4 regions of the Exiguobacterium sp. s166 genome follow, and region 1 is predicted to be linked to each of the others. Evidence: riboswitches for the same ligand, from Rfam matches in the RefSeq annotation. Region 1 holds a riboswitch; each other region holds the start of a gene.
The links. A riboswitch is a leader RNA that binds a small molecule or an ion and turns the genes downstream of it on or off. The one in region 1 is predicted to bind thiamine pyrophosphate.
Positions count from the first base shown of each region.

Region 2: linked by a shared signal. The riboswitch ahead of KNP93_RS08550 (ECF transporter S component) and the one ahead of KNP93_RS05015 (thiamine phosphate synthase) in region 1 are both predicted to bind thiamine pyrophosphate.
Region 3: linked by a shared signal. The riboswitch ahead of thiD (bifunctional hydroxymethylpyrimidine kinase/phosphomethylpyrimidine kinase) and the one ahead of KNP93_RS05015 (thiamine phosphate synthase) in region 1 are both predicted to bind thiamine pyrophosphate.
Region 4: linked by a shared signal. The riboswitch ahead of tenA (thiaminase II) and the one ahead of KNP93_RS05015 (thiamine phosphate synthase) in region 1 are both predicted to bind thiamine pyrophosphate.

Region 1 covers NZ_JACSMU010000002.1:110,345-117,990, reverse strand. The annotation lists gene KNP93_RS05045 (hypothetical protein) at 1-99, shown strand, start outside; gene KNP93_RS05040 (hypothetical protein) at 110-1,192, shown strand; gene KNP93_RS05035 (C40 family peptidase) at 1,265-1,762, opposite strand; gene KNP93_RS05030 (MFS transporter) at 1,949-3,136, opposite strand; gene KNP93_RS05025 (OsmC family protein) at 3,341-3,766, shown strand; gene nagZ (beta-N-acetylhexosaminidase) at 3,763-5,001, shown strand; TPP riboswitch at 5,061-5,163, shown strand; gene KNP93_RS05015 (thiamine phosphate synthase) at 5,254-5,850, shown strand; gene KNP93_RS05010 (NAD(P)/FAD-dependent oxidoreductase) at 5,847-6,836, shown strand; gene thiS (sulfur carrier protein ThiS) at 6,833-7,036, shown strand; gene KNP93_RS05000 (thiazole synthase) at 7,038-7,646, shown strand, end outside.
Region 2 covers NZ_JACSMU010000003.1:150,151-157,796, forward strand. The annotation lists gene KNP93_RS08540 (DEAD/DEAH box helicase) at 1-1,950, shown strand, start outside; gene KNP93_RS08545 (50S ribosomal protein L25/general stress protein Ctc) at 2,301-2,978, shown strand; TPP riboswitch at 3,071-3,169, shown strand; gene KNP93_RS08550 (ECF transporter S component) at 3,275-3,850, shown strand; gene KNP93_RS08555 (ABC transporter ATP-binding protein) at 3,847-5,406, shown strand; gene KNP93_RS08560 (energy-coupling factor transporter transmembrane component T family protein) at 5,372-6,097, shown strand; gene KNP93_RS08565 (NAD(P)/FAD-dependent oxidoreductase) at 6,178-7,218, shown strand; gene KNP93_RS08570 (hypothetical protein) at 7,416-7,646, shown strand, end outside.
Region 3 covers NZ_JACSMU010000005.1:113,830-121,475, reverse strand. The annotation lists gene KNP93_RS12090 (murein hydrolase activator EnvC family protein) at 1-1,093, shown strand, start outside; gene KNP93_RS12085 (murein hydrolase activator EnvC family protein) at 1,300-2,577, shown strand; TPP riboswitch at 2,638-2,748, shown strand; gene thiD (bifunctional hydroxymethylpyrimidine kinase/phosphomethylpyrimidine kinase) at 2,866-3,675, shown strand; gene thiM (hydroxyethylthiazole kinase) at 3,656-4,411, shown strand; gene thiE (thiamine phosphate synthase) at 4,416-5,054, shown strand; gene KNP93_RS12065 (hypothetical protein) at 5,069-5,512, shown strand; gene KNP93_RS12060 (ArsR/SmtB family transcription factor) at 5,691-6,056, shown strand; gene KNP93_RS12055 (CHASE3 domain-containing protein) at 6,091-6,723, opposite strand; gene KNP93_RS12050 (YitT family protein) at 6,886-7,646, opposite strand, start outside.
Region 4 covers NZ_JACSMU010000002.1:373,733-381,378, reverse strand. The annotation lists gene abc-f (ribosomal protection-like ABC-F family protein) at 81-1,940, opposite strand; gene KNP93_RS06355 (DUF1002 domain-containing protein) at 2,219-3,100, opposite strand; TPP riboswitch at 3,291-3,396, shown strand; gene tenA (thiaminase II) at 3,471-4,166, shown strand; gene KNP93_RS06345 (sporulation protein) at 4,234-5,007, opposite strand; gene KNP93_RS06340 (class I SAM-dependent methyltransferase) at 5,126-6,310, shown strand; gene KNP93_RS06335 (BrxA/BrxB family bacilliredoxin) at 6,345-6,770, shown strand; gene KNP93_RS06330 (transporter substrate-binding domain-containing protein) at 7,055-7,646, shown strand, end outside.

The sequences.
Region 1 (7,646 bases):
CAGGAAATATCTGCAATCATGATAGCGCTTTTTGTTTTCTACTTTATTTATACGATTTGGAAAAGCCTGCGCTTGTTAAAATGGAAAATTTCGGTCTGAGGAGGACGTCATGCGAAAATTTAAATTTGTACTTATATTGGCAGTCGTCAGCTTCCTGACGCTTGGAATCTATACTCTGTTTATTCGTTCGATTGATGAATCTGACTTTATTGTGGAGACGGTCAAAGGCGATCCCAAACAACCGGCTGTCAGGTCTATTCAAGCAGAATTAATTGATCAAGGATTAAGAAAAATTGATTACACCGTCGGATTAGACGGTCGTGTTCAAAAAACAACGGATAGTTTGATTAAAGGATTGTTTGAAAGTCCATTTGATGAAAAAAATGCACCGGATAACTTCCGGCGCTTCATGCATTCTGATCAAGTGAATACATTTGAACAGGAAGATATAACATATGCAATCGGTACGTCGGACAATAACAAATGGGAATTGCAGTATTGGGAAGACGGTAAACAACGTATTGTCAAAAAAATTTTTCCGGCACCTGTTGAAGCTCGGAAGTTAAACGAAGCCCAAATCAGTCCGTATAAAAAAATTGGGGACAGTTTATTATATGTCATCGTCTACGATCCGCAAACCGGAGTCGACACGCAGTTGTACAAAATCGATTTAAAAGACGATACCATTCAAAAAATCAATTTACCTGTTACTCCTAAAGGTGATGTTTCACTAATAGGGATTCACAACGAAACAATTGTCTATTCTACAACGGAAAGTATAGATGGAACCGATATGACAGAAGATAAGCTATATGTAAGCAACGGAAAGACAACACAACGTATAAAAGGCTTAAAATCATTTAGCAATGGGGAAACGGAACTCAGTGCAGACGGATCTAAATTGATTGCATTTGAGCGTGAAATGGGTGATTTCAACTGGACTGTGTATGACATAAAAACAAAGCAAGTAGAAAAACATTCAATGAATATCCCGTTAGTGACGGATGAGTTTGGATTGGGTGAGTATACTACGCTTAAGGATGGTTTGATTTATACGGCGAACCGATTGGATGATGGGATATACAACGTTCGTCTCATCGATCCCGTATTAGACCGTACCTTGTATGAAGGTAATATTAAGGACAAACTAAAACGAGCAGAAACTACGCTCAATGAACTTGTCTTGAACTAACGAACAACTTTAATAACTCCAAAAAAACGCAATCTGAAACTCTCAAGGAGTTCCGGATTGCGTTTTTTAATCTTACTGATACGATTTGATGATGATGTCCTGTTTCGCGTAGTAACTCCACGTCAGGTCCTGAGATTCGACCTTTTTCGTTGTCACGGCAACGAATTTATTTTTACCGGTATAGATTCCGACGAAGTTCGGTGCTTTCGCCTTTTTCGCCTGGACGAACAATAGGTCACCCGGGACGGCTTTTTTGAGTGTGACGGTTTTGAGTGGCATTGCGGCTTGTTTCGCAATCGTCCGTTCGAGTTTCAGATCACTTTTTTGATACACATATTGCGTGAAGCCGGACGCGTCAAATCCTTTTGTTGTTGTGCCACCTTCTTTATACGGAGTCCCAATCAGTGATGTAGCAAGTTTCGCAATCGCGGCTTTCTTTTTAGCGAGTGCTTTTTCCGATAATGGTTTTGGTGTCTCGGCTTTAGTCGGTGTTGCAGCAAATGTCGCGATCGGACTGACCGTCGCTGTCAATAAGAGAGCTGTTAATGGAAGGGCATAATACGATTTCATAATAAAATCTCCTTTTACGTAAATGGGATGAAAAACTATCTTTACCGTATCATGCCGAATGGAAAATAAAGCAACAAATCAGGTACGTTCACCTAACAGTCTTGTAAGGTTCGGTCTGAGTCTCCGGTACAAAAAGACGCCTGTTCCAAGCTCCTCACGAGAGGACACTCTGGAAACAGGCGTTTTTTAAGAACGTTGATCGAGCCGGTGACTGACGGCTGTCAACGCGGCGGCGAGTAAGGCGACGACACCGCCGACAAGGGCGATGTTCATCATCGGACCATTCGCATAGACGAGACCGCCGAGTGCGGAACCGAAGGCAATCCCGACGTTACTTGCGACCGGCATCAGCGAAGCAGCAAGCCCTTTCGCTTCCGGATTAAACTTTTCTGCCAGGTCGATCAGATAAATTTGCGTCGACGTCGTCAATAAAATCGACATCAAGGACATCAAGGCAATGTTGATCAGGCCAAGCGATACCGACGCTGTCGTCACGTATAGAGCAGCGAGGACGATTGCCTGAACGATGAAGACGAACCGGAGACGGCCAATCGGATTCCGACTGGCGATTTTACCGGCCAAGATGTTACTGAAGATCGAGACGACACCGTAAGCGAGTAAAATCGGACTGATCCAGGCCGACGGCAAATTCAGTTCCAACTCAAGCACGGGCACGAGATACGTATAGACGACGTATGTCGCACCGAATCCGAACGACGGAATGAAAAAGGCGATCATGATCCGTGGATTGGCGAGTAAACTGAGCTGCTCGCGGATCGAGCCGGACGATTCCGATTGCTGGACCGGAACGACTTTCAAGACAGCAAGCAGAGCGACGACACCAAGACTGCTCGTCAGCCAAAACGTGGCGGCGTAACCGGCATGTTGTCCGATGAATGTACCGATCGGCACACCGAGGACGTTTGCCATCGTGAATCCACCAAAGATGAAGGAGACAGCGACGCCGCGTTTCGCGATCGGCACACTGTCGCTTGCGACGACCATTGCCAGTGAAATCAGGACACCCGTCAGCACAGCCGTCACGATTCGTGACAACAGCAACAGTTCATAATTCGGTGCAATCCCGCTGCAGATATTTAAAATGATCCAGACGAAAATCAGACTGAGCATTAACTTCCGCCGTTCGAGGTGTCCGGTCAAGGACATCGTAATCGGTGTTCCGATGGCGAAGGCGATCGCAAAGGCGGAGACGAGTGTCCCGGCTTTCGCAATTGTGATGTTCAGACCGTCCGCAATTTCAGATAAAATACCGACGATGACGAATTCGCTTGTTCCAAGGACAAACGTCAACATGGATAACGTCGCGATTAACAGCCAGTCGGCTTGACTCAAACGAGTCGATGATGATGACATATACAATTCCCCACTTCTGGCGCCTGTGCGCAAAAAAACTATCGTTTATCAGAATAGCATGATTTAAGAAGGGCGGAAACCGGATTTACCTGACCCGGAAAAAGAAGCATTATTGTGAATAGACAGTCAATTTCACTTGTCATTGATTCGGGTATACTAACAGAGTAGGAAACATCACCTAAATCAGAAAAGGACGTGATCTTGATGCAAGCAACAGTCACTTGGAATCAAAAGATGGGCTTCAGCGGGGAAACCGAATCCGGACATCACTTAGCGATGGATGCGGCACCGGAAAACGGCGGGGACAATCAAGCACCCCGGCCGACGGAGCTCTTGCTTCATGCCGTTGCCGGCTGTACCGGCATCGATATCGTCTCGATTTTAGAAAAGATGCGCTTGACGCTGACGTCATTTGAAATGGATATCGAAGGCGAACGGGCGGATGATCATCCCCGGCGTTTCACGACGATCTCGATTCATTACCGGCTCGAAGGTGATTTACCGGACGATAAAGTCCGCCGGGCGATTGCCTTATCAAAAGACAAATACTGCTCGGTCTCGCAATCGCTGAACGCGGAGATTGAAGTTTATTACTCGATCAACGGCGTCCGGAACGAGGAACCGATTTGAAGCGGATTGTTACTGTTCTGTTGGCAAGTATCCTCCTCGCCGGTTGTTCTGACGAGCCGGCACAACCGGTCGAACCGCAACCGAAGCCGGCGAAGAAAACGAAGCCGCCGCAACCGGACCGGCCTTCTGCCGCTGAACGGGCGGAAAAACAACTGAAAGAGACCATTTCGAAGATGTCGACAGCGGAAAAAGTTGATCAGTTGCTGTACATCGGCGTGACGGGAACAGCTCTGACGCAAGCGGACCGTCAATTACTGCAGAATCATGCACTCGGTGGTGTCTTGCTGCTTGGCGGCAATATCACCTCGACCGATCAATTGAAAACCTTTACGACAGCAATTACTAAAGCGCAAACGACGGACGAAAAAGCGTTCCTCGGTTTTGATGAAGAAGGTGGACGCGTCAGCCGGGTCCCGGATGCGCAACTGAAATTATCACCGAGCCTGTCGTTCGGTCAGAAAAATGATCCTGCTTTGATGAAGGAAGTCGGACGGACGCTCGGTTTGATTTCCCGTTTTTACGGCTTTAATATGGACTTCGCTCCCGTCCTTGACGTCAACAGCAATCCGGCGAATCCGATCATTGGTGACCGATCGCTCAGTGCGGATCCGCAACAGGTCGCAAGGCTTGGTGTCCCGTTGATGCAGGGGGTGAAAGAAGAAGACGTCGTTCCGGTCGTCAAACATTTTCCGGGACACGGCGATACGACCGTCGATTCCCATGTCGGTCTGCCGCGGGTCGATGCGACGAAAGCGGAACTCGAACAGATGGAACTCGTCCCGTTCAAACGGGCGATTAAAGAAGGGGCCGAAATGGTGATGGTCGCGCATATTCTGTTCCCGTCCCTCGACAAATCCCGTCCGTCTTCGTTGTCAAAACCGGTCATGTCCGGTATCTTACGGGATGAACTGAAGTTTGACGGGGTCATCATCACGGATGATCTGGTGATGGGCGCGATTACGGAACGATACGGGCTGGCCCAGGCCGCAAGTCTTGCGCTTGAGAGCGGTGCCGACATGGCGATGTTTTCCTCACCCGGTGCGTACGCGTCCGTTCATAAGGAAATCATGGCACGGATTAAACAAGGTAAATTGTCGAGAGCAGATCTGGATCAGAAGGTCATGCGGGTCTTACACTTAAAACAAACGTATGACTTGTCGCAAACGAAACGTGTCGACGAATACCAACGCTTGATTGAGCAGGTCAAAGCGGTCGAATCGGACATGCGACACTAATCAAGGGTAGAACAAATCGGACTACCCGTGGTAAACTACAGGCGTACCACACAAATCAATATCTACACTAGGGGAGTCTCGCAGCAGACTGAGACGGAAGTATCCGGACCCTTTGAACCTGATCTAGTTCGTACTAGCGGAGGGAAGTGGATTCCGATCATTCATAGAGGATGCGACGACTGTCGCCCTTTTTTGTAGGACCACTCCATCAGTTCATGGGGTGGTCCTTTTTCGTGTGGAAAGGGGGAAATGATGAGCCAGTTACATCTGATGACAACCGGCAAGCGGCATCCGGACATACTCGAACATCTGTTGCCGAAACTCGCACTATCCGTCGACCGGATTCATCTGCGGGAGCCGTTATGGTCAGCGAAGGAACTGGTCGTGTGCATCGAAACACTCGTGCGACGAGGCGTAAAGACAGAGCAATTAATTGTCCATGACCGGCTGGACGTGGCAGTCGTCACCGGCACCGGAGTTCAGCTGACAACACGCAGCATTCCGGTCGACCTCGTCCGTCACCGTTTTCCGGAACTGGTGATCGGTCAATCGGTTCACTCGTTAACGGAAGCGATAGCGGCGGAACAAGCCGGTGCTGATTACGTCCTGTACGGCCATATTTTTGAGACGGGATCAAAACCGGGTGTACCGCCCCGGGGACTCGACGCCTTGAAACAAGTTGTCGACTGGACATCGATTCCTGTCATTGCAATTGGTGGCATTACACCGGACAATCTGCCGGATATCCTGGCGACCGGCTGCGCAGGCGGGGCCGTCTTGTCGGGCATTCTCGGTCAGGCGTCTCCGGTCGAAGCAGCCAACCGATTCCGGGCGGTGATGCAACGATGACACGCCCGGATGTTTTAATCATCGGAGCCGGCATCATTGGTTTGACGCTCGGCTATGAGCTCCTGCAGCGCGGGAAAACCGTTCATTTGCTTGAACAGTCAACTGTCGGTCAGGGAGCGACGCAAGCAGCAGCGGGAATGCTCGCGACAGATGAAGAATTGCTGGCACCGTTACATGAACTGGCCCGGCTGAGCCGGACGCTGTATCCGGAATTCGTGCAACAATTGTTTGACGAGACCGGTCTCGGAAGCGGGTATCTGGAACAACCGTTTCGTATGCAACAGGCGCATCACTGGCGGACGTTTGATTCGGTCGGACAGGTTGATCCGCGGTTGCTTGCACAAGCATTACGCAGTGCCATCGAACGACGGGGCGGGGTAATCGAAGAGGCAACGGTCGTAGCACGTCTCGTACGGGACGGACAAACGGTGACCGGCGCCGAGACGAACCGGGGGCTACGGGCGGGCAGACAAATTATTGTCGCCGGTGGTCGCGGATCGGAAGAATTGTTACAGACGGTCGGAGTGACGATTAACACACTTCCGGTCAAGGGCGAGTGTCTGTCTGTCCGGCTGACGACCGGACAACTCAATCGGACGCTGTTTGGTGATGCGGTCTATTTAGTCCCGAAAGCAGACGGACGGATCATCATCGGGGCGACGGAACGGGTTGGTGATGAATCAACGACCGTCAGTCTGAACAGTATTCGTTTGTTATTGAATGCAGCAGTAAAGCTCTATCCGCCGCTTACAGAGGCCGTGTTCGTGGAAGCTTGGTCCGGTGTTCGACCGCAAACCGGGGACGGTCTGCCGTATCTCGGAGCAGTGGACGGAATCGATGGGTTGTTCGTCGCGTCAGGCCATCACCGGCATGGCATCTTACTGGCCCCTGCGACGGCCAACGTCTTGGCCGATTGTCTCATGGGGCAAACGCCAAGAGTGGCACTGGATGGTTTTAACAGCCGACGACAGGAGGAAAGCAGATGACTATCCGATTGAATGGAAAAAACTATGCTTTGACAGAGGAAATCAAGACGTTACACGACTTGTTAGAAAAACTGGAGATTCAGGGACAGGTCGTCATCATCGAACAAAATCATCAAATCATCGACCGGTCGAGCTATCCGGATACGGACGTTACGTCCGGAGATGTCATTGAAATCGTTCATTTTGTAGGAGGCGGATAACATGTTAGAAATTGGCGGAAAAACATTTGCATCACGATTGTTACTGGGGACAGGAAAATATTCGGATAATGAGAAGCAACAGCAAGCGGTCGAAGCATCGGAAACAAACATTTTAACGTTTTCCGTCCGACGTCTCGACGTCTTTGCAAAGGAACAGAACGATCCGCTCGCAGCGCTTGACTTAAGCTGCTATGATCTCTTGCCGAACACTGCGGGTGCGAAGACGGCGGAGGAAGCGGTCCGCCTTGCCCGCCTTGCCCGGGCCTCAGGGATGTGCGATATGGTCAAGGTCGAGGTAATCGGTTGTGACAAGACGTTGTTGCCGGATCCGATTGAAACATTACGAGCAGCAGAGGAATTAATCAAGGATGGCTTCATCGTCTTGCCGTATACATCAGACGATTTGTTGCTTGCACGTCGGCTCGAAGAACTCGGCTGTCATGCGATTATGCCGGCAGCATCACCAATCGGTTCCGGACAGGGCATCTTAAATCCGCTCGCGCTCAGCTTCATCATCGAACAAATGTCAGTACCGGTCATCGTCGACGCCGGCATCGGTTCACCGGCTGACGCGGCGTACGCGATGGAGCTCGGAGCTGATGGTGTCCTA
Region 2 (7,646 bases), on a different contig from region 1:
CTCGGGCGCGATGTATCGCTTGAAGGATCCGTCCTCCGCTACGTGACAGAGAGTGGTTTCTTGGAGCGGGACGGTCGCTATCGGTTAGAAGAAGAGGAAGCGGAATATCAGTTTTTGAAAGGTTTGCTCGACCCCCGTGTCGTTTACGGCAAACTCATCGTCCAAGTGACGGAGAGTATCCGCCAATCCTTACCGAACGGACCGTTTCATCCACGGATCGATGTCGAGACGACGGACCGCTTGGATTGGTTGACGTTCCGCTTTTCTATGGATGGAATCCCGGAAATGGAACTGAAACAGGTCTTGCAGTCGCTTGTCACCCGGAAAACGTATCACCGGTTAAAGAACGGTCAGTTTGTCTCGTTTGAGACCCGGGCATTTGAACAGTTACAACGCGTTTTTCGGCAACTTGAAGCAGCAGAGCAGGACCAACTTGAAGCGGTTTTGCGCGCACCCGCCCTGCCGAACCTCAAACATCTGGTCGGTGCCTCCTTCTTGCATATCCATAAACAATTAACAGAACGGTGGCTCGAGCTGAAAAACGGAACGGGTGTCTACCTGAACTTCCCGGAAGTACTCGATCGGCATTTGTATCCGTACCAGCGGGCAGGCATCCAGTTCATGGCGAATCTTGCCGGACATGACGGGCACGGAATTTTAGCGGATGAGATGGGGCTCGGGAAGACGATCCAAGCGATTGGTTATCTCGAGACGCTTCCGCCGGGTCGGATGTTGATTGTCGCCCCGGCTTCCCTGCTCCATAACTGGCAGGCGGAACTTACACGGTTTGCGCCGTCAAGAACCGTTCATTTGTTGAACGGAGCACGGAAACAACGGTTGGATCAAATCGAGACAGTACCAGCGGACGGAATTTTTCTGATTTCCTACCCGTCGTTACGGGCCGACATGGAGGCACACCAGACCGTCGAATACGACGTCGCCATTTTCGATGAGGCACAACATCTGAAGAATCCAGCGTCACAAACCGCTGTCCGCTTGCGCCGTATTCGGGCGAAACGTCGGTTTGCCTTGACCGGAACACCGCTTGAAAACCGGACCGATGATCTTTGGTCGATTTTCCGGGTCATTTTCCCGTCGTTGTTACCGGACTTACCGACGTTCCAGACATGGTCATATGATGAAATCCAACGATTCGTCCGACCGTTTATGATGCGACGGACAAAAGCCGAAGTTTTGCAGGATTTACCGCAAAAACAGATTGTCCACCATTATACAGAGCTCGGTCCGACGCAGAAAAAACTTTATGCTTCCTACTTGGCGAAACTGCAACTGGAAACGTTACAGCATCTCGACGAAACGAAGCGTGAAGACCGGATTAAGCTGCTCGCCGGTTTGACCCGGTTGCGGCAGATTTGCTGTGATCCGGCGTTATTTGTCGAAGGTTATACAAGTGAATCGACAAAACTCGAACGCCTGCTTGAAATCATTGAAGAAAAAGTAGCGAGCGGACACCGGATCCTGATTTTTTCCCAGTATACGAAGATGTTGGCCCGGATTCGGGAACGACTGGCAGTACGACAACTTGCCCACTTTCTACTAACCGGTGAGACACCGGTTGAAGACCGTGTCGCACTGTGTGACCGGTTTAATGCCGGTGAAGTCGATGTCTTCCTGATTTCCTTGAAAGCCGGCGGGACCGGTCTGAATCTGGCGACGGCGGATACCGTCATTTTATACGACAGTTGGTGGAATCCGGCCGTTGAGCAGCAAGCGGCTGACCGGGCCCATCGATTGGGACAAGAGTCGCCGGTCGAAGTGATCAAGTTATTGATGACCGGGACAATCGAGGAAAAGATGGCGGAATTACAGGATCGAAAGGCGACGATGATTGATGCCGTCTTATCGGATCAGAAGCCGGATATTTTAACGATTCGTGAACTCGTCCGGTTGCTTGATTCCCCCTCTTTTATCGATTCAGCAGGTGATTAACCACACAAATCAAAGAAAATCTTAAAAAAATGAAAGACCTTCAATCCGTTGTCTATCAACAGGTTTGGAGGTCTTTCGACAATCAAATTCAGAAAAAAAGGTTTTAACTTTTGAAAGACAGGGGTATATCTACACTAGCACCGTACAACACGGTCGCTTTTCAATTATTGTTTCTCAATATCAGCGTAATGACCTGGGAGAGAAATGCTACTTACTCACTTCGTTTTTCATTTCTGAATGGAATCCAGTTGAACTAGCATTTAGCGCAAGAATTTCTGTTGGAACCTATTGTTCCACTCCTACATTCATTACCTTTTGAGGGCTATACCAAATTCAAGGGGGAAATGAACATGTCAGTAACATTAAAAGTAGAAGAACGCGAAGTACGCCCACGCTCACTTAGAAAGCAATTACGTCATGAAGGAAAAGCTCTTGGTGTCGTGTATGGCTACAAAGTGGAAAGCACACCGATTTCATTCGATGAAAAAGAATTGGTCAAAGTTGTCCGTGATCACGGCGAAAACGTCTTGGTTGCTCTTCAAATCGGCGGTAAAAAGGTCAACACGTTGATCAACAAGCTTGATATGGATATCTTTACACCAACCATCAAACACGTTGAATTCATCGCTGTTAAAATGGATGAAGAAACAGAAGTCGAGACGGATATCGTCCTTGTTGGCGAAGCAGCCGGCGCGAAACTTGGCGGATTCCTTTCACAAACACTCTTTAAAGTAACAGTTGCCGCAACACCAGATAAATTACCGGAACGCATCGAAGTCGACGTGACGGATCTTGCAATCGGAGATTCAATCACAGTAGCTGATCTTCCGGAAGAAAAAGATTTCCGTGTCGTCACAGAAGGTGACATCCAAGTTGCAGCGGTCGTTGAATCGACACTTGAAGCTGAACTTGAAGAAATCGAAGAAGCAGAAGCTGAGGCACAAGCAGCTGATGCGGATACAGCGACAGACGATTCAGAACAAACTTCTGAAGAGCAAGCTGAAGAAAACAAAGAAGATAAAGAGTAATCTTTTCTCTCCTCCCCTCGTGGGAGGTTTTTTTTATGCATATTGACAAGTCCGGTCGACAGCCGTACAGTGAAGAAGGTACACATCATTGACACATCCACTAGGGGAGCCATTTGGCTGAGACGATTCACTTCGGACCCTTTGAACCTGATCTAGTTCATACTAGCGTAGGAAAGTGGAGCGGAATCCTCGTGCTCTTTTTCTGCATCTTGCAGGTTACACGACCGCTCTCTTTTCATAGAGGGCGGTCTTTTTTGTGGTTTCTTTGTGGGTGTGCATTCAAAGGAGAAGTGATTATGAACAGTTGGAAAATGAAAGAAATCATCGTCATGATGATGCTCGCCGTCGCGTGTGGTGTCCTCTACTTAGGGTGGTCGACGTTATGGTTACCGATCTCGGCCATCTTCGGACCGGTCGGATCAAACTGGATGTTCGGCATCTGGGTCATCGCCAGTCCCCTTGTCGCCTACATCATTCAAAAACCAGGCGCGGCATTGATTGCGGAAGTCGTCGCCGCTGCCGTCGAATTGTTTACAGGGAGTCACTTCGGCTTATCGGCACTGTTGATTGGATTCGCACAGGGGATCGGGGCCGAGATTGCCTTTGCCGTGTTCGGATACCGGAAATTCAATACGTTTACCTTGATGTTGTCCGGTGTCTTCGCTGCCGTCGGAAGTATGGTCTACAGCCTCATCGTGAACGGATTTGCCTACTATACGACGACGACTCTCCTGTTGACGTTTTCCTTACAACTTGTCAGCGGTGCTCTGCTCGGCGGCTTACTCGCAAAAATCATCGTCGATGCGCTCATTAAGGCAGGGACACTGAATGGGTATGCGATCGGACGACAACGAAAGCAGCGTGCCGCATGATGCAGTGTGAGCACCTGACAGTCCGCTATCCGGATCAGGATCACCCGGTCTTACAGGATTTGTCGGTTACGATTGATAAAGGAGAAACGACGTTGCTCGTCGGTCCAAGCGGCAGTGGAAAGACGACCTTTTTACATGTCCTCGCCGGTCTGTTGCCGGAGACGATTGAAGCCGATGTCAGCGGTCACTGGTTGACCGAGGGAACGGTCGGGATGTTATTCCAACAGCCGGACGATCAGTTTTGCATGCAGACGGTCGGTGCCGAAATGGCCTTTAGTCTGGAAAACCGAAGCATCTCCCGATTTGAAATGGATGAGCGGATTAAAGGTGTCTTGGCACGGGTCGGACTTGACCTCGCCTTGACGACGCCGATTGCCGAGCTGTCCGGCGGGATGAAACAACGGCTTGCTCTAGCCTGTGTATTGGCACTCGAACCGGACATCCTGTTGCTCGACGAACCGACGGCGCAACTTGATCCGCATGGTCAACGTTTGATGATGGAGCTGATTGAGGAATTGCACCACGATCCGAACGTGACACTGGTGCTGATCGAACACCAACTGGAGCAGTGTGTGACGTTTGCGGACCGGGTGCTGGTCTTTCAAACCGGACGGATCCGTCTTGACGGACCGCCGCGGGACATTTTTTCAGAACGCCGGACCGTTTTGACTGAGCTCGGGATTGCGACACCGCGCCTTTACCCGTATACATTCGAAACGATACCGGCCGAGGTCGCGGCAGAATGGGCACTCGATCGTCCCCCTGTCCGCGAACCCGTTTCAACCGAACCGACATTTGAACTTGTTGACGTGACCGTCCGGCACGGAAAGCAGACGGTTCTCCAGCGGATCTCGCTGAACGCCCACGCCGGAGAATGGATCATGCTTGTCGGACGCAATGGAGCCGGCAAAAGTACCCTGCTCGAAACGCTGGCCAAACTGTTACCGGCGCAAGGCGGAACGATTCAGTTGTTTCAGACAGCGTTGAAGAAATGGCGGGACCGGACATTTTACCGGCAGGTCGGCTTTGTGTTTCAGCAACCTGAGTTTCAGTTTCTCAAACAGACGGTTCTTGACGAACTGACGATCAGTTGTACCTCACCGTCGTCCGGTCAGATGGATGATGCCTTACAGTACTATCGCTTGGCGGACGTCGCGGGTCAGTCGCCGCTCGCACTCAGTCTTGGTCAAAAACGGCGTTTGAGCGTCGCGACAATGCTGCTTGAGCGAAAAGCTGTCTTGTTGCTGGACGAGCCGACTTTCGGACAGGATGCCGAGACGACGGCACAACTGATTGAAGTCTTGCGGCAAGCCCGTGCAGCCGGGACGACGCTCATCATGGTGACGCATGATATGGAGCTGGTGTACCAACAGGCAGACCGGGTGCTCGTCCTCGGTTCGGAAAACATTCAATTTGACGGTTCACCGGAGGAATTGTTTCAGGAAACCAAGATTTTACACGACAATCAGCTGATTCGTCCGGTGTCCTATCAGTATCAGCAACAAAAGGAGGGGATCCGTCATGCAGGAAAACCACTCATGGCTCGCTCAAATTAATCCTTCCGTCAAACTGGCGACCCTGGTCTATGTCATGCTGTTGCTGATTTCGACATCCCGTTTAGAAGTGACGTTTGCACTGCTCATCCTTTCCGCCGTCGGCGTATGTTGCTCCGGCTGGCAGCTGTCAACGCTTCTCATTCGTCTCGTCCCTTATGGTGTGTTGTTTCTGTTGACGTTTTGGATGATGGCCGCGTTCGGAAAAGGTGAAACGGAATTGTGGGCATTCGGCTGGTTCCGGATCACGGAAGAGAGTCTTGCACATGCCTGGTTGGTCGCGACGCGGATGCTCGCCTTCGTCCTGTTGAGTGTAACGTTCGTTGCAACAACGGACGCGACACGGTTCGTCATGAGTCTGATTCATCAATGTCGTCTGCCGGTTCGCCTTTCCTATGGATTTTTAGCCGGTCTCCGCTTCATTCCGATCTTTCGGCAGTCGATTCGAACGATCCGTCAAGCGCGTCGTGTCCGGCAACAACGGTCACTTTGGCCGTGGCAAACGTTTTTTGACATCAGTCTGCCGTTGTTTACGACCAGTATCCTCCGCTCGGAACAGATTGCGATTGCGATGGAAGCCCGTCAGTTTCGGGTCAATCGAACCTATTATGTCGAGCCGGTCGTAACACGAGGGGATCTTGCCTTTCTGTTGATGACCGTCACGCTCGCGACGTCACTTCGCCTGGTGGTTTGACAGCGGACGATTACGCGGCACTACTTGGGGGAATAAACAGGACAGATACAGTGAATCCAAAAAAGTAAGTGGGTGGAGTCGTGAAACGAATCCTGTTAGTCGGCGCAGGTCATGCGCATTTAGAATGTATCAAACAAGGGAGTCATTCGGATGTCGACTGGATCGTCATCACTCCCTCGCGTTATCAGTATTATTCCGGGATGTTCTCCGGACTGGCGGACGGAACCTATACACTCGACGAGATACGCATCGATGTCAAAGCGTTATGTGAACGGCACGGTAAGACGTGGATGGAGGACCGGGTCGTGCGAATCGATGCTGCCAACAAACACGTTATCTTTCAGTCCGGACAGGTCGTGCCGTACGATATCGTGTCGTTTAATATCGGATCAAACGACTGGGAAGCAAGCACTCCGAAACACGTTACGATCAAACCGAACTATCGTATAGAACAAGCGTTACAGACGTTCAGGAGTGCCGTCTCCCCTGTCATCGTCGGCAGTGGTGCGGCGGCCGTCGAGATGGCGGCGTCATTTCAGTCAAACGGTACACCGGTCACCCTGATTCATGAAGAACCGTTGCTCAGCGGTCATCCGGCCGGTCCGGAACTGGCCGCGCGACTCGATCAGTTGGGTGTCAACCGGATCATTGACCGGTTCGAAACGCTGGATGGTCAAACAGCAACGCTCCAATCCGGCCGCTTGCTCGAGACGGATGCCGTTTTGTTTTTAGGAGGGGCAACGGCACATGAATTGTTTCAGGTATCCGGTCTGTATTGTGATGACCGCGGATTTTTACTGGTGCACGAGACGCTGCAGTCGCTCGAGGATCCGTCCATCTTTGCCGTTGGGGATTGTGCGACTCTGATCGCGTATCCGGATACACCGAAAAACGGTGTGACGGCGGTGCGACAGGCTCCGCTGTTGCTTCAGAATTTGATCCGATGCGTGAATGAAGAACCGTTACGGGCGTTTCGGCCCCAACGGTGTTATTTGACGCTTCTTGCGCTCGGTCATCGCCAGGCCACCCTGCTGTACGGACGATTTTACCGAACCAACCGGCTCAGCTGGTATTTCAAACAATCGATTGACCAGCGATTTATCAAGAAATATACGGTCTGAATCAACAGGCAGAAAGATGAATGGTTCATCTTTCTGCCTGTTTTATTTATAAATTACATTTTTTAAAAAAAGAAGATTCTATTAAAAATATGGTAATATGATGGATAATTAATTAAGGAGGAATTATCATCAAAAATAGATTACTGACTCTCGCTATGCTATCCAGCATCGTGTTAACCGGCTGTGGGCAAGAACGATTGCTAGATCTCAAGCCGGTACCTTCCTACTGGTCTGCCCATTCATTTGCTTCCGACGAATACTCAGATCAGGAAGTCCCCGTTAAACAAAAGAAACAATTGTTGCGGACCTGTATGCAGAATAAAACGGTGTCCCTTCCGAAATCGTACCGGACGTTGCAGTCATTCGGTATATTTTTTACGTTAAATAATCTGGAAATAGCACCGTTTCCGACCGAAATTGTTTATTTG
Region 3 (7,646 bases), on a different contig from region 1:
CCGCCTTCGTGTCATGCAAGAAAATGATGGGAACTCCATTAAATGGGAAGAAGTCATCTTTGGTTCAAAGGATGTCGGAGATCTTGTCAGCCGTGTGTTAGCAGGGAAATCAATCTCGCAACAAGACGATAAAATGATTACCGACTATCAAAACACACAAAAGAAATTAGCAGCTGCTCAACAAGAACTAAAAGATAAAAAAGCTAAACTTGTGACGGAGAAACAAGAACTAAAACGTCAACAAGCTGAACTTGAGCAACAGCTTAAAGAACGAAACAAACGCTTAAAAGAACTCCGGAAACAAAAAAAGAAATTTGAAACGCAATTGATGGATGCAAAAGAAGTACAACAAATTTTGATTGCACAAGAACAAGCGATTGCAGCTGAAAAAGCAGCACGCGAACGTGAAGCAAGAATCGAAAAAGAGCGTCAAGCACAAGCGGCACGTGAAGCAAAAGCACGTGCAGAAGCACAAGCGGCACAAGCAGCAGCGGCTCAAAAAGCAGCAGCTGAACAACAGGCGGCAGAAGCGGCCGCTGCTAAAGCAGCAGCACAAGCGGAACAAAAATCGTCAGCACCTGCAACTTCAACAAAACAATCTACACCATATGTGACTGTGCCAAAAGCAGCACCAACACCAGAACCAGAACCAGCGGCACCAACGCCTGCACCATCATCTTCTTCTATGTTTATTCATCCAACAAGTGGATCAATCACACAAGGATATGGTTCAGCAAGCGGTTCGAATGGTTACTCTTTCCACAATGGTATTGATTTCGGCGCTCCAGTCGGTACCCCGATTGTTGCAGCGGCAACAGGGACAGTCATCACTGCATCAAGTGGTGGTCCGTACGGTAATCATGTCATGATTGCACACCAATTAAATGGAAAAACGTATACAACAGTTTACGCGCATATGAGTTCGTTAAATGCACATGCCGGACAACGTGTCAGTCAAGGACAACAAATCGGAGCCCTTGGTAGCACTGGGAACTCAACAGGCCCACACTTACACTTTGAAATTCATGTAGGTGGTTACAGCTACAGTGCTTCAGGACCAGCAAATTCTGTAAATCCAATGTCGATGTTATAATAACGAGAAAAGACGATTGCTGCGGCAGTCGTTTTTTTATGTTTTTATAAAAACATAAAATGTTATATTAAAATAAAACGCTTTCAGTTGAAACACAAATGAAATTTTCCTGAAACTATTACGGTGCTATAATCAATCTCAGACAGAAATACTTTGAATTAAATACTTTTTAAATAAGAAATCATACATAAGCGAGGAAACCAAACATGTTTAAAAAATTGTTTGCAACGGTATTGTTAGGGGCGTTACTTGTATCCACTGTGCCGACTTCTGGTCAAGCTGCAACGATTAAAGAAAAGAAATCTCAAAATGCAACAGAGCAACGTCGCTTGGAAAAAGCCATCAAAAAACAGGAAGCTAAAATATCGGTAGAGCAACGCGAAATCAATAAAATTGATGCGGCCATCAACGAAAATATTTTCAGGATTTCGGAAAAAAACAAGCAGATTAAACAATTGAATCTCCAAATTGAAGATCTTGAGGCGGAAATCGCCCGCTACGAAATCATGCTCACTTGGCAAGAAGAATTGCTTGGGGACCGCTTACGTGTCCTTCAAGAAAATGATGGTAATTCTATAAAATGGGAAGAAGTCATTTTTGGTTCGAAAAACTTGGGTGATTTGTTTAGTCGTGTTATGGCAGGTAAAAAAATTGCCGAACAAGACGATAAAATGATTTCTGCTTATTTGGAAACACAAGAAAAGCTAGCAGAAATGAAAAAAAATCTTATTGCTAAAAAGGCGGAGCGTGTTCAAGAGAAAGAGTCGTTACTCGTCCAAAAGAAACAGTTAAAACAACAGATGAAAGAACGGAGTGCGACCCTGAATAAATTACGTAAAGGGAAAACAAAGTTCACGACTAAACTGTTAAATGCAAAAGAATTACAAGCGACTTTAGAGGCTCAAGAAAGAGCGATTGCGGCAGCAAAAGCAGCAGCGAAAGCAGCAGCAGAAAAAGCGGCCGCTGAAAAAGAAGCAGCTGAACGTGCTGCAAAAGAGGCGGCAAAATCAACGCGTGAGTCAAGCGAAGCAACGGTTCTTCCGACTCCTGTCAGCAGTGTGCCGACAGGATCGGCGAAGTTTATTCGTCCGGCTTCAGGCGGTGTTTCACAAGGTTTTGGACCGGCTAGTGGAGCGAACGGCTATACGTTCCATAATGGTGTCGACTTCAGTGGACCCGTCGGATCACCGATTCGAGCAGCAGCTTCCGGAACAGTCATTACGGCTGGTAGCGGCGGACCTTATGGGAATCATGTCATGATTTCGCATTTCCTTGACGGTCAGGTGTATACAACAGTGTACGGTCATATGAATTCGTTATCGGTTTCGGCAGGTCAGACGGTAACTCAAGGTCAAACGCTTGGTACTCTTGGCAGTACCGGGAATTCGACAGGACCGCATCTACACTTTGAATTGCATATCGGTGGATACCAATACAGTGCGACAGGACCAGCTAACACGGTCAATCCACTTGGATACCTTTAAAAACGAGCTTCGGCTCGTTTTTTTAATGGTGCTGTGATACAGTGAAAAAGAATTTAAATTACGAGCAACTAGGGGAGCTGGAGGAGTCCGGCTGAGAGGAAAACTATTCTGTTTTCGACCCTGTCACCTGAACTGGATAATACCAGCGTAGGAAAGTTGAGATCGAAGACATGAAGACTTCAATCAGTAGAACTGGTTGTTCATGGCGTCGTCTGCTTTTTTACAGCGGACGGCGCTTTTTGTTGTCCGTTTTCTCCTTATTTGCTCCCAGGAAAGTGAGGAATTGGAATGAAACACGTATTGACGATTGCTGGATCCGACTCCGGAGGTGGAGCTGGAATTCAAGCAGATTTAAAAACGTTTTCGGCACTCGGTGTATACGGAATGAGCGTCATCACGGCGATTACGGCACAAAATACGTTAGGTGTTCAAGCGGTCGAGGACGTATCCCCGGAGCTCGTGGAAGCACAGCTGACATCCATCTTTTCCGATATCCGTGTCGATGCGGTCAAGATTGGAATGGTTTCCAATCAAGACACCATCCGAGTGATTGCACAACAACTGGAAAAACATCAACTTCCGGTTGTTCTCGACCCGGTCATGGTCGCGAAAGGGGGTTATAGCTTGTTGCAACCGGATGCAGAACATGCCTTGCTCGAACAGCTGTTACCATTGGCTACACTTGTGACTCCGAATATTCCTGAAATCGAGCGGATGATTGGCGGAACGATTCACTCGCTTGCCGATATGAAACAGGCGACGGAAAAACTGGCTGAAAAACGGACGGGTGCTATTTTGCTCAAGGGCGGACATTTGGAGGGACGGGACGCTACTGACCTTTTATATACAGACGGGCGATATGTCGTCTTTGAACAAGAACGGATCGAGTCCCGTCATACCCATGGTACAGGCTGTACATTATCTGCTGCCATCGCTTCCTATCTTGCACTTGGTCTTTCAGTGGAAGACAGCATCCGTTATGCAAAACGTTATGTGACGGAAGCCATTCGCCACGGCTTTGCGCTCGGACGCGGTGTTGGTCCGACGCATCATTTTCATGAACTCTGGAGGGATACACATGTTACGACGCATCCATGATAAAAAACCGTTGATTCATCATTTAACGAATACTGTAACCATTAATGACTGCGCCAATATGACACTGGCACTTGGTGGCTCTCCTGTGATGGCAGATGACCTGCTGGAAGTGGAAGAAATGGTCAGGCACGCAGATGCCGTCGTAATCAATACAGGGACGATCAATCCGGACATGCGCCAAGCCCAACTTTTAGCAGGAAAAACGGCTAACCGATTGGGGAAACCGGTCATTTTGGATCCGGTAGGCGCAGGAGCGACGACATTAAGAACAGATTTTATGAAGCAGTTAATGGATGAAATCACCTTTACGGTCATCAAAGGAAATGCATCGGAAATCAAGACATTGCTCGGACAGGCCGCTCGAACGAAAGGAGTGGATGTTGCCGAAGGAGAATCCCTGGATTTTCAAAGTGTCCATACCTTTGCAGGTGAAACGAAACAACTCATCGTCGTAACGGGTCCGATTGATTTTGTGACAGATGGAAATCGCCAGTATCATCTGGATGTCGGGACGAAACGTCTTGGCCAAGTCACGGGAACGGGATGTATGACCGCTTCTTTGATTGCGACGTTTTTAGGAGCAGGATACGATCGTTTTGAGGCAGCCGTATTTGGGACGTATGCTATGGGAAAAGCAGGGGAGTCGGCTGAGGATTCTCCCGGTATCGGAGGTTTTCGAACCGGGCTGTTCGATGCAGTGAGTTTGATGACAGAAAAAAGTTTGCCGGAGGTATAAATGAATGGACAGTGAATATTTGATTTATGCCGTGACCGATCGACGCTTGCATCCACATCTTTCCCTGGCAGACGCCGTCGAAGCATCGATTAAAGGAGGCGCAACGGTTGTTCAATTACGGGAAAAAGACAGTTCCGGTAAAACTTTTCTGGAATCAGCCATTGCATTAAAAGATCTCACCGCACGTTACGATATTCCGTTCATTATCAATGATCGGATTGATATCGCTTTGCTGGTCGATGCCGGTTTGCATATCGGTCAAGATGATATTCCCTTAATTGAAGCGCGCCGTTTGTTACCGGAAGCGACGATTGGTGTTTCTGTTTCAACAGTGGAACAAGCTGTTGCAGCAGAACGGGAAGGCGCAGATTATTTAGGGGTCGGTTCACTCTTTCCGACAGCAACGAAACAAGATGCGACATTCATGGCGCGAGCGACGTTGGAACAGATTCGTAAAGCCGTTCATATCCCGTTGGTGGGAATCGGTGGAATTACTGAAACAAACGTTCCGGAACTTGGTTCTCTAGTGGACGGATATGCCGTTGTTTCAGCTTTATTTGCAAGTGAAGACATTGAACGAACGACGAAAAATTTTAAGACGACCGTGAAACAAGTGCGTCAGAGCGCCTCAGGCAGGGTATAGTTCACGTAGAGGTGATGGTCGTGAAATGGCAGTCTGTTCGATTTCGAGGACGCTGGATTCGGTATAAAATCGAACCACAAGTCATTCGAATCGATAATCGCGGGAAATATCATTTAGGTGCAGCTCTATTTCCTTTCCCGAATCGTTATTCGTATCAATTAGCTGTGTTATTAAAGAATAAATACCGACAACAGTATAAACGTTCCTTGCTCATCCAAACGAGTTCAATCGCAACTGAAATCTGGGGGCACACACATCTGGATATTTTTTACCGGATGATGTTACCTCTTCCGTTACCGTGCTTTTTACGGAACCGCTATAAAGAACGTTTGAAAAGTACAGGCGTGATCGATATCGGTGTGCGTGCTGTCGATTCAAACCGGATTGTCTGGGATATCGGAAATTTTTTAGGTGGCTGGTTCTTTTACGCGATCTCAAGACGAAACCGTGAGAAATGAAAAAATGATTCAAACAGGAATGTCCAATGAAAAAGTCTGCTTTCCGCTCTAAACGACGGGAAACAGACTTTTTTGAGTTTCCGATTTTTGGAATAGCAGGCACTAGTTGAGTCCTGAAGTGATTTTCTTGCAATTCACTTGAAACGATGGTGGAATGAAAGGGAAAGAGGTGATGACGGTGGATGCACCACGTTGTGAAACGATTGCCATTGATCAAGTACGTGCAGAAGAGATTGGACAAGTCGTTGATACGATTCCAACGACAGACATTGGAAAGTTGTTCAAAGTCTTGTCAGATGCCACACGGTTACGGATTGCTTACGCCTTGACGGTGGAAGAGGAACTTTGTGTCTGTGATGTTTCGGCTTCGGTGGATTGTTCGATTGCAACAGCTTCTCACCATCTCCGTACCTTGTTGAAACAAGGACTGGTGAAATATAGAAAAGAAGGTAAGGTCGTCTACTATTCGCTGGACGATCATCATGTATCGTCGCTCGTTCACTTAGCAATGGAGCATGTAAATGAAGGCAAGGCGTCCTCTTGAGTGTACTGAACAACACAACAAAGACGTATCGTTCTCATGGACGATACGTGTTTGTTGTGTTTTTAGATCGGTGAAATAAGATGATAGTCGTTGCAATCAACAAGAAAGCTAAAATCGACAGGCTGAAGGACATACGTTTATACTCTGCCGTCATTTCAGTAGTCAATTCCAATTTTTGTTCAAGATCACGATATAATTTTTCTTTGATTTGTGACAAGTCTTCAAGAATCGTTTGTGTGGTTTGAGTTGTTTGCTTGGCTAATTTTTTAGCACGTTGCGGATGATCTGTTTCGTAAACGGTAAAAACTTCTTGAATCTCTTCCTCCCACACATTGTTACGTAATAGTAAATCTTTAACCGCACCGGGTGTCTGATTGGATGAATTCAGTACACGTCGCAAATCATGAACTTTAGAAGTGGAAAAGTAATATTGTTCAATGTAACGGTCATCTTCATATAATAACAGGCCGCGAACGGCATTTGCCCGATCGCGATTATGTTCGATCAATTGGTCGACTTGTTTAATCATTAGAATATCTTGTGTATGCATCTCTTCCGTCAAATTAGAAATTGTACGATATCCGCTTAAGGCATACAAAAGGGGAATCGAGGCAAACAGACTGACAATCAGGATGAGGATGATACAGTGCCGCCATAGTTGATTCATACAATCCATCCTTTTTCTACAAAACTTAATGTCATTAGCTTAACCACTATTTCCCAAAAAGTGAAGGATTATTCAAAAAAATATGGAACATTTTCTTTGATTTTGCGTATTATACACAAAAAACCGCTACAACGAGTGTAGCGGCTACAGAATGTTAGACGATTAAAAAGAATAGGAGTGTTCTTTATAGTTCCCGAAGACCGTATGAATTTCAGAAAACGTAACAAAAGCGTTTGATTCGACAGAGGACACAATTTCCTGGAGTTTGAGAATTTCATTATTCTGGACGACGACATAGACCATCTTTTTCGTCCGTTTCGAATAACCGCCACGTGCATCAAGAATTGTTACGCCACGTCCGAGTTCTTTTGTGATTACTTCATTGATTTCATCGGCTTTTTCACAAATGATGATACATTGTTTAGAAGCGGAGTAAAAACTATACACCGTCTGAAGTGCTTTCGCCCGAACGAAACTCATGATTAACGCATACATGACATGCTTCAAATCAAATACGAACCAGACGAGTACATAGATGACTAAATCCTGCATTAAAAAAATACGGGGAAGCGGCCAATTGTGAAAGCGGGCATAAAAGAATTTTCCGAGGATGTCGAGTCCGCCTGTCGAGGCGCCGCCAAAGAAAATTAAAGCCATCGCTAAACCAGAGACGAGGCCGGCAAAGATGGAAGCAACCAGTGGATCATTTAAGGATTCCGGAACGATTTGCGTCGGAATCCAATCAATTAAAAATGATGAAGCCAGGACGATGAGACCGGATAAAAACATAAAACGTTTTCTCAAAAAACGAAATCCAAGTAAAAAAAGTGGAATGTTTAAGACAAGTTGTGTCAAACCAATTGGCGTGTGGAATAATTCCTGAACAATAAGTGTGATTCCCATGATTCCGCCGGATCCGATAT
Region 4 (7,646 bases), 260 kb from region 1:
TTGAACTGTTTTTGAAAAATAAAAGAGACCTGTCGACTAAATCGACAGGTCATAAAATCACATAATTTAGGAGGAATGACTCATTCCGAAGCTAAAAATTGTTCGTATTGCGCATCGAGCTGTTGGACAAGTTCTTCACGGATAGAAAAAAGTTTCACCGTCTCTTCATAATCCGTCGTTTCAGCAAGTTGCCGATCAAGCATCTTCAGTTCCTGTTCCAATCGTTCGATCGTCTCTTCTACTTGACGTGTTGTCTGTACTGGAATAGAAGGAGATGGTCGTTTTTTAGCAGAGACGACGTTCTTCGGTATTTTGGCGTCAGGCGGCTGTGTTTGCCGTTTGGTTGACGCATAGACATACGGACCGGGAAACAGCTCCATCGTCTGATCAAGCCAAAGGGTCTTCGTAAACAGCCGGTTCAAGAAATAGCGGTCGTGCGAAACGGCGATCAACGTTCCGTCAAACGATTCGAGTGCCTCTTCAAGCGCATCACGTGATTCGATGTCGAGATGATTGGTCGGCTCATCCAAAATCAGTACGTTCAAATCGGAGTGGACCAGAACCGCGAGCATCAGCCGCATGCGTTCGCCACCACTTAACGCCTCGACCGGTAAGAAGACCCGGGGGCCAAAAAACAAGAACTGGGCGAGACGCTGCCGCGCCGTTCCTTCATCGAGATCAACGGTCGTGCGAAAAACGTCAATCAAACGTTCACCGGGCGGGAAGTCAACTCGTTGCGACAGGTAGCCGATTTTCACTGACGGTCCACGCGTAATCAGACCGCTTGTCGGTTCGAGATGGCCTAACAGGAGATGCAATAGTGTGGATTTTCCGCTTCCGTTTGCGCCGACGATGGCGATTCGATCTTTTGCCGAAATCTCAAAGTTTAATGAATGAAACAACGGTTGTTTAGAGAAGGCAATACTGACATCCTCGACGCGGTAAACCGTCCGGCTCGTTTTTCCATGTGCTGCAAACGCAAGATCGGGGGTCTCGGCGTCAAGCCTTGGGCGTTTGATCCGTTCGATCCGTGCGAGTGCCCGTTCCATCGATTTTGCTTTTCGGAATAGTTTTTCGCTTGGTGGTGACGCTTCGTTTGCCCATTGCCGCAGACGGCGGATCGCTTCCTTCATCTGCTTGATCTTCTTCTGTTGTTCCTGGTAAGCATGGAATTGCTCAAGTAGAAGGCGTTCCTTTTCCTTCACGTAAAACGTGTAATTTCCCTGGTACAGCTGAATCTGCCCCTCCTCCAGTTCAGCGATGCGCGTCACGACCGCATCAAGAAACACACGATCGTGGGAGACGATCAGGACAGCCCCGGCATAATCGGCTAAAAAGGATTCCAGCCACTCGACGGCGTCTAAATCCAGATGGTTCGTCGGTTCGTCGAGGATCAACAACTCCGGCTCGGTCAACAACATCCTTCCGAGGCAGATTTTGGTCTGTTCGCCGCCGCTGAGCTGCTCAAACGGACGGTCCAAAAGGGCATGCAACTGCAAGCCGTTAATCATCCGGTCGATTTTGGAATCCAGCAAATACCCGCCTTGGCGCTCAAAAGCTTCGGTCTCTTGCGTGTAGCGTTCGAGCAACTGATCGATTTGATCCGTTTTTGTCGCCATGTCCCGTTCGATTTGTTGCAGGGAGCGTTGTAAATCGACAAGCGTGGCGAAGGCAGTCCACAGGACATCACGCCCCGTCATTACGTTGTCGAACACGGGAAGTTGTGCCAAATAACCGATGGAGAGCCCGCTTTTTTGATAAATCGTTCCGCTGTCTTCGGAATCAAGACGGGCAATCAAACGTAAGAGCGTCGTTTTACCGCTTCCGTTTCGGCCGATCAAGCCGATGCGGTCTTGGTGCTCGATAAAGAGGGAGACGTCCGTTAAGATATCGTCGCCTCCGAATTGTTTTGTCAGGTGTTGGATGTCGCAGATCATCATATGAAATGTCCTCTCTGGCGCATCAAAAAAAGGAGAGCGCAAACAGCACTCTCCTTGACTCGTGGAAGATGCGCTTTGCTTTATTTTTCAGGTATGAGGTTCGTTAAAAAAGGGCAGACTAGTCCCTTAGAACGCCATTCCATGAAAAATCGCGCGCAACAGATACAGTTGTTCCATCAACCAATGCTTACACGCAGCAAAACCCATGTCTCCACACCACCTTTTCCGATTCAATACATCTATTTTACCATGCCTGACAGAAAAGAAAACGTTAATCTTTATTTAAATAAGCCGGCAATCGAGTTGAAGAATGCACTGAAACCATCAAACAACTTCGCAAAAAATCCTTTTGTCTCTTCTGAGGTCGCGAAGGCCTGGATATCTTGTCCGGCATCTTTTAGACCACTCTCGATTTGACCCCAGTTCAGGTCCGCTTGTTCCATTTGATTAAACAGTCCAGTCAACCGGTCCATCTGAGCATCGGATAAATTGATGTTATTGTTTTGGATGACTTGGACGATGACGTTTTCAATCTCGACCTTCGTTTCCGGCTGTTGTTTCGCGATTTCCGCTTTGATTTCATTCATCAAGTCGGCGACTTTATCCGTCCCGACCGTTTTCCCGACATCGGATGTCACAGAGAGTTCTTGCTGGGCAAGGTCTTTTCGTTCATCCGTCAGTTTGATGCCGGTCTCGGCAGATGTTTGATCATACGCTTTCATGATCCCGGTCAAAGCTGAAGTTCCGGTTACCTTGTACGGGGACGTGATCGTAATGTCCGCATCCGTTACACCCGCTGTGACGAGGGCGTTGAGGTACATGTCTTTTGTGACCCAGGTGATGTTTTCGGTCGCGACAGATAATCCATCACCTTTTTCAGCCAACTCAATTTTAGCGGAAGAGTACATGCCGCCACCCCGTTGTGATTGGGGAATGTTTTTCCCGAGATATTTTTCTTCATCGGCAGATGTTGCAATAATCGGAGTAATGCCTTCCGGTGCATTCAAGCGGGACAAGACCCACGATTTATCCTTTGCCCCAAGTGATTCGCCAAGGGTGACGATTGTTTTGTCGACCACTTGTTCAGCAGATGCGGCCGTCGGTAGCAGTAAGGTAGTAGCAAGTAATGCCGAAGCGGTCCATGTCATGGTTTTATTCATAAAAGTTCCTCCATAAGTTAAGTATCAGGTACTAAATTTAGTCTAATCGACCGGCGACAGAAGAGAATCGGTCTCAAGGACGAGCCGTCATCCACCTTCCGTCATGTTCCATTGTACAAAAAAATGGAGTGAAATGACGAGAATGGGTCAATTCCACATCAAATCATGATAAACTCAAAACAAATCAAATAGCGACCACTAGGGGAGTCAGTAGGCTGACTGAGACGACGGAGACGTTCGGACCCTTTGAACCTGATTAAGTTTGGACTTACGGAGGGAAGTGGCGTGGACGATCCTCTTTTTATGGTCTTTTCACGTCATGCCTGACATCAGGTGTGGCGTTTTTTTGATTACAAAAGGGGGAACCAACATGACATTCAGTGAAGAAATCCGGCAAGCGGCAAAACGGTATTGGGACAGTAGCTTTACCCATCCATTCGTGACAGGGATTGCGGATGGAACACTACCAGAAGCAAAATTTCGCCATTACGTCCTACAGGATGCCTATTACTTAAAACATTTCGCGAAAATTCAGGCGCGGGCCGCGTCGAAGGCACAGGACTTCGCGACGATTGCCGAACTCGCGGAACATGCGACGTCGACCTATGCTGCAGAACTCAGTCTGCATCAATCGTTTTTTGAACCGCTTGGGATTTCGGACAAGACACTGGCAGAGTTTGAACCAGCACCGACCGCATATGCGTATATTTCGCATATGCACCATGCAAGTGAAGGGACGCTTGGGGAGACCATCGCTGCGATTTTACCGTGTTACTGGCTTTACTATGAGATTGGACAACAGTTACAGGCAGCGACACCGGCTTCACCGATTTATCAGCAATGGATTGCGACATACAGTTCCGAATGGTTCGAGCGGGTGGTCTTTGAACAGATTGACCGGTTAAATGAGTTGGCAGAGAAGGCGAGTGAACAAGAACGCGTCCGGATGAAACAACATTTCGTCAGAAGCTGTTATTACGAATTGATGTTTTGGCAGATGGGCTGGGCGGAAGAAACGTTTGAACGGCAGTACGAACAGACGATGGAAATGACATCATCCAAGTAAGGAAGGAAATACAAACACCGGATCCGACGATAAGCGGATCCGGTGTTTGTTCTATAGAAAACATCAATCAACTGTGGTGTTCAATCAAATCGGCGAGACGTTGTTTCACGAGTGACGGATTCGTTAAGTCCTGGTTCGATAATGAAAGTTTCGTCATCGTCTCATCGGTTCCTGCCATTTCACTGAACAGCGAACCGAGACTGTGGGCACGGCGGTCGATTTGGACGACGATGTCGATGCCGAACCGGTCTTGCAACAGGATGACTTCGATTTCGTCCAGCTTGTGAGCATAATGAGTACCGCGGGCAGAATACTCAAGTTCCTGCGCGATCGGCAAATCTTTCCGGAAGCGGCCCGGCAATTTCTCTGTATCAGCTTTCTTGAGGCGGAATCCGAGGTTTTCCATCGCTTCAAGGATGACCGATTGGTAGTCATTCGCTTTGACGACGACAGCATCGTGGTCAGAAGGGTCAACCGCCTGCGCGATATCAAGACCCGTCTCGATCCACGACTTCGATTGGCTGACGGAAAGTGGTGTATTAAAAGGGACTTGAAGCGTAAACGGTATTTCCCGTTCGACGTCTGCTTCAATCGTAAACGGGGCTTCATTTAATGCAAACCGGTCCAGTGTGAACGTCGTGAATGCCGTGCTGTCCCCGACTTCTTGTTTGTACTGGGTATTGAAGGCGAGATAAATCCGGGCGATTTCCTGATCGACGTTACCGCCCTTAATATGAACGACTCCTTGAATCGTTCCACCGGGTTCACAGTGATCTTGTTCGAGTCGTGTATCGACCGTTGCGGCACCAATGCCGATTTGTGAAAGAATTTTTTTGAACATGTTGTGTTCCTCCTTTAAATTAAGTATGACGACTAAAAATAAAGCTTGCTTGCTTGTCGAACGCGGGTGAATTTGCTACAGTTTCGAAAGACCAAACAAAAAAAGGACGGGACGATACGTGGAACTAGACCAATTAAAAGACCTGCTCACTGAAAAACTGCAGGCAACTTCACTCATACACGCGACGATTAGTGGTCCGCGCCAAAAATCAAACGATCTGCGTCGAATCAAGTTAAAACCGATTCTACTTAGAGATACGTATGCAATCCAGTTAGAGTTTCAACATGAACGGATCATTAAGCATGAGAATTTAAGTATAGAAGAATTTATTTTGCGAATGGACGACTATTTTAACGAATTTCGTCAATTTTTATTCCGTTTCGAGACGGAAGAAGTCCAGTTCCAACTCTCGAAGAAAATGAAAGTTTCACTGAAGACGACAGGCAAGGAACCGGTAAAGGCCGAACTGTCTCACAATCGAAAGAAAAGCCATTTGTTAGAAGACGGCGTGCCGGTACCGTTTTTGATTCGTCTTGGTGTAATGACGGAAGAAGGACAGGTCAAGCGTCAAAAATATGATAAGTTTAAACAAATCAATCGTTTTCTTGAATTCGTCGAAGACAGTATCGCAGTATTGCCGCAAGGGCGTACGTTACGGATTTTGGATTTTGGATGCGGTAAATCGTATCTGACGTTTGCTCTCTATCATTACTTGAAAATCGTCAAGGGATTTGATTTAAATATCACCGGTCTTGATCTCAAAAAAGAAGTCATCGAGGATTGTACAGCCATCGCTGCTGATTTAGGGTATGATGATTTATCGTTCCGTGTCGGTGATGTCCATGATTACGACCAGGATACGGAAGTTGATTTAATGGTGACGCTACATGCTTGTGACGTTGCGACGGATGTCGCGCTTGCCCGGGCAGTCGACTGGAATGCATCGGTCATTCTCAGTGTCCCGTGTTGTCAGAAGGAGTTGAACCGTCAGCTGGACTGTTCACCGCTTGACGTCATGCTGCAACATGGATTGATTCAAGAAAAGTTTGCTTCGCTCGCAACGGATTCCATCCGGGCAGAGTTGTTGACATTGGTCGGCTACGATACGCAACTGCTTGAGTTCATTGATTTAGAAAACACGCCGAAAAATATCTTGATTCGGGCTTATAAAAATCCGAAGCAACCAACGGAAGAAAAAATTGACCGGTATATCGCTTTCCGAGACCTGTTACACGCTAAACCGTATTTAGAACGTGAATTGAGCGGCAGACTTGGACAGATTTCACCGAAACTCGTACAATAAAGAAGACAACGATTTAAAGGGGGAAACAAATACAATGGATTTCCAAATGTATTTTGAAGATGTCGTTCAAACGGCACGTAAAGAAGCAGCAGCTGCTGGTTTTGAAGAATTAACGACGGTCGAGAGCGTCGATGAAGCGATGAAGCGTGACGGTTTGACGCTTGTCCTCGTCAATTCGGTGTGCGGATGTGCCGGTGGGATTGCTCGTCCGGCTGCCGCTTACATCAACCGGATGGAAGGTGTAAAACCGGATCATTTCGTGACGGTATTTGCAGGGCAAGACCGGGAAGCAACAGATCGGGCGCGTGAATACTTCGAAGGATATCCGCCATCATCGCCATCATTCGCATTGATGCAAGATGGAAACATCCTGTCGATGGTCGAACGGTTTGACATCGAATCGTTTACTGCAGAAGAAGTCGTCGAAAAGTTAGAGTCATTGATTGAAATCTACGCGTAACAGTGAAAAAGAGGCTAACGTGAAAACGTTGGTCTTTATTTGTTTGAACAGGAATAATACAAAAATAAATGTAAGCGATAACAAAAATAGTATTGATCAAAGAAAGCGAATAAATTCAGGTTTTATGCACTATTTTCATATTTTTATGCTTTACAATGAATAAATATTCGTATATTCTAAAAGCAATAAATCAGGTCGAACTTTTTAGTATTGAATTAGAAAAAAACATAAGTCATACTATTGTTAAAGTTCTGACAATTGAGCGTTGGAAGGGGAATTTATTGATGAAGAAACTAGTAGCAACGGCAATGGCAGGAATTCTCGCAGTCACGATGGCAGCATGTGGGGCCTCGGAGGAATCAAAAGGCGACACGACGAAGAAGAACGATAAAGTATTGACGATGGGAACATCAGCGGATTACTTCCCGTTCGAGTATATCGATACAGCGAAAGGTGATGACATCGTCGGGTTTGATGTAGCAATCGCCAAAGAAGTCACAAAAAATCTCGGTTACGAGTTGAAAATCGAAGACATGGAGTTCGGAAGCCTGCTCGGAGCACTCAGTGCAGGACGTGTTGATTTCGTCATGGCAGGTATGACGCCGACAGACGAGCGGAAGAAAAATGCCGATTTTACGGATATCTACTTCCAGTCAAAAAACCTTGTCATGACGAAGGATAAAGCGATCGCGGCAGATGATGAATTAAAAGGCAAGAAAGTAGGTGTCCAGCTCGGATCAATCCAGGAAGCATTAGCGAAAGACCGGTACAAAGACAGTGAAGCGGTCTCGTTAAACAAGATTCCAGAAATCATTCAAGAATTGAACACAGGCCGGATCGACGCGCTGATCATTGAAGACGCCGTCGCCGTCAAAT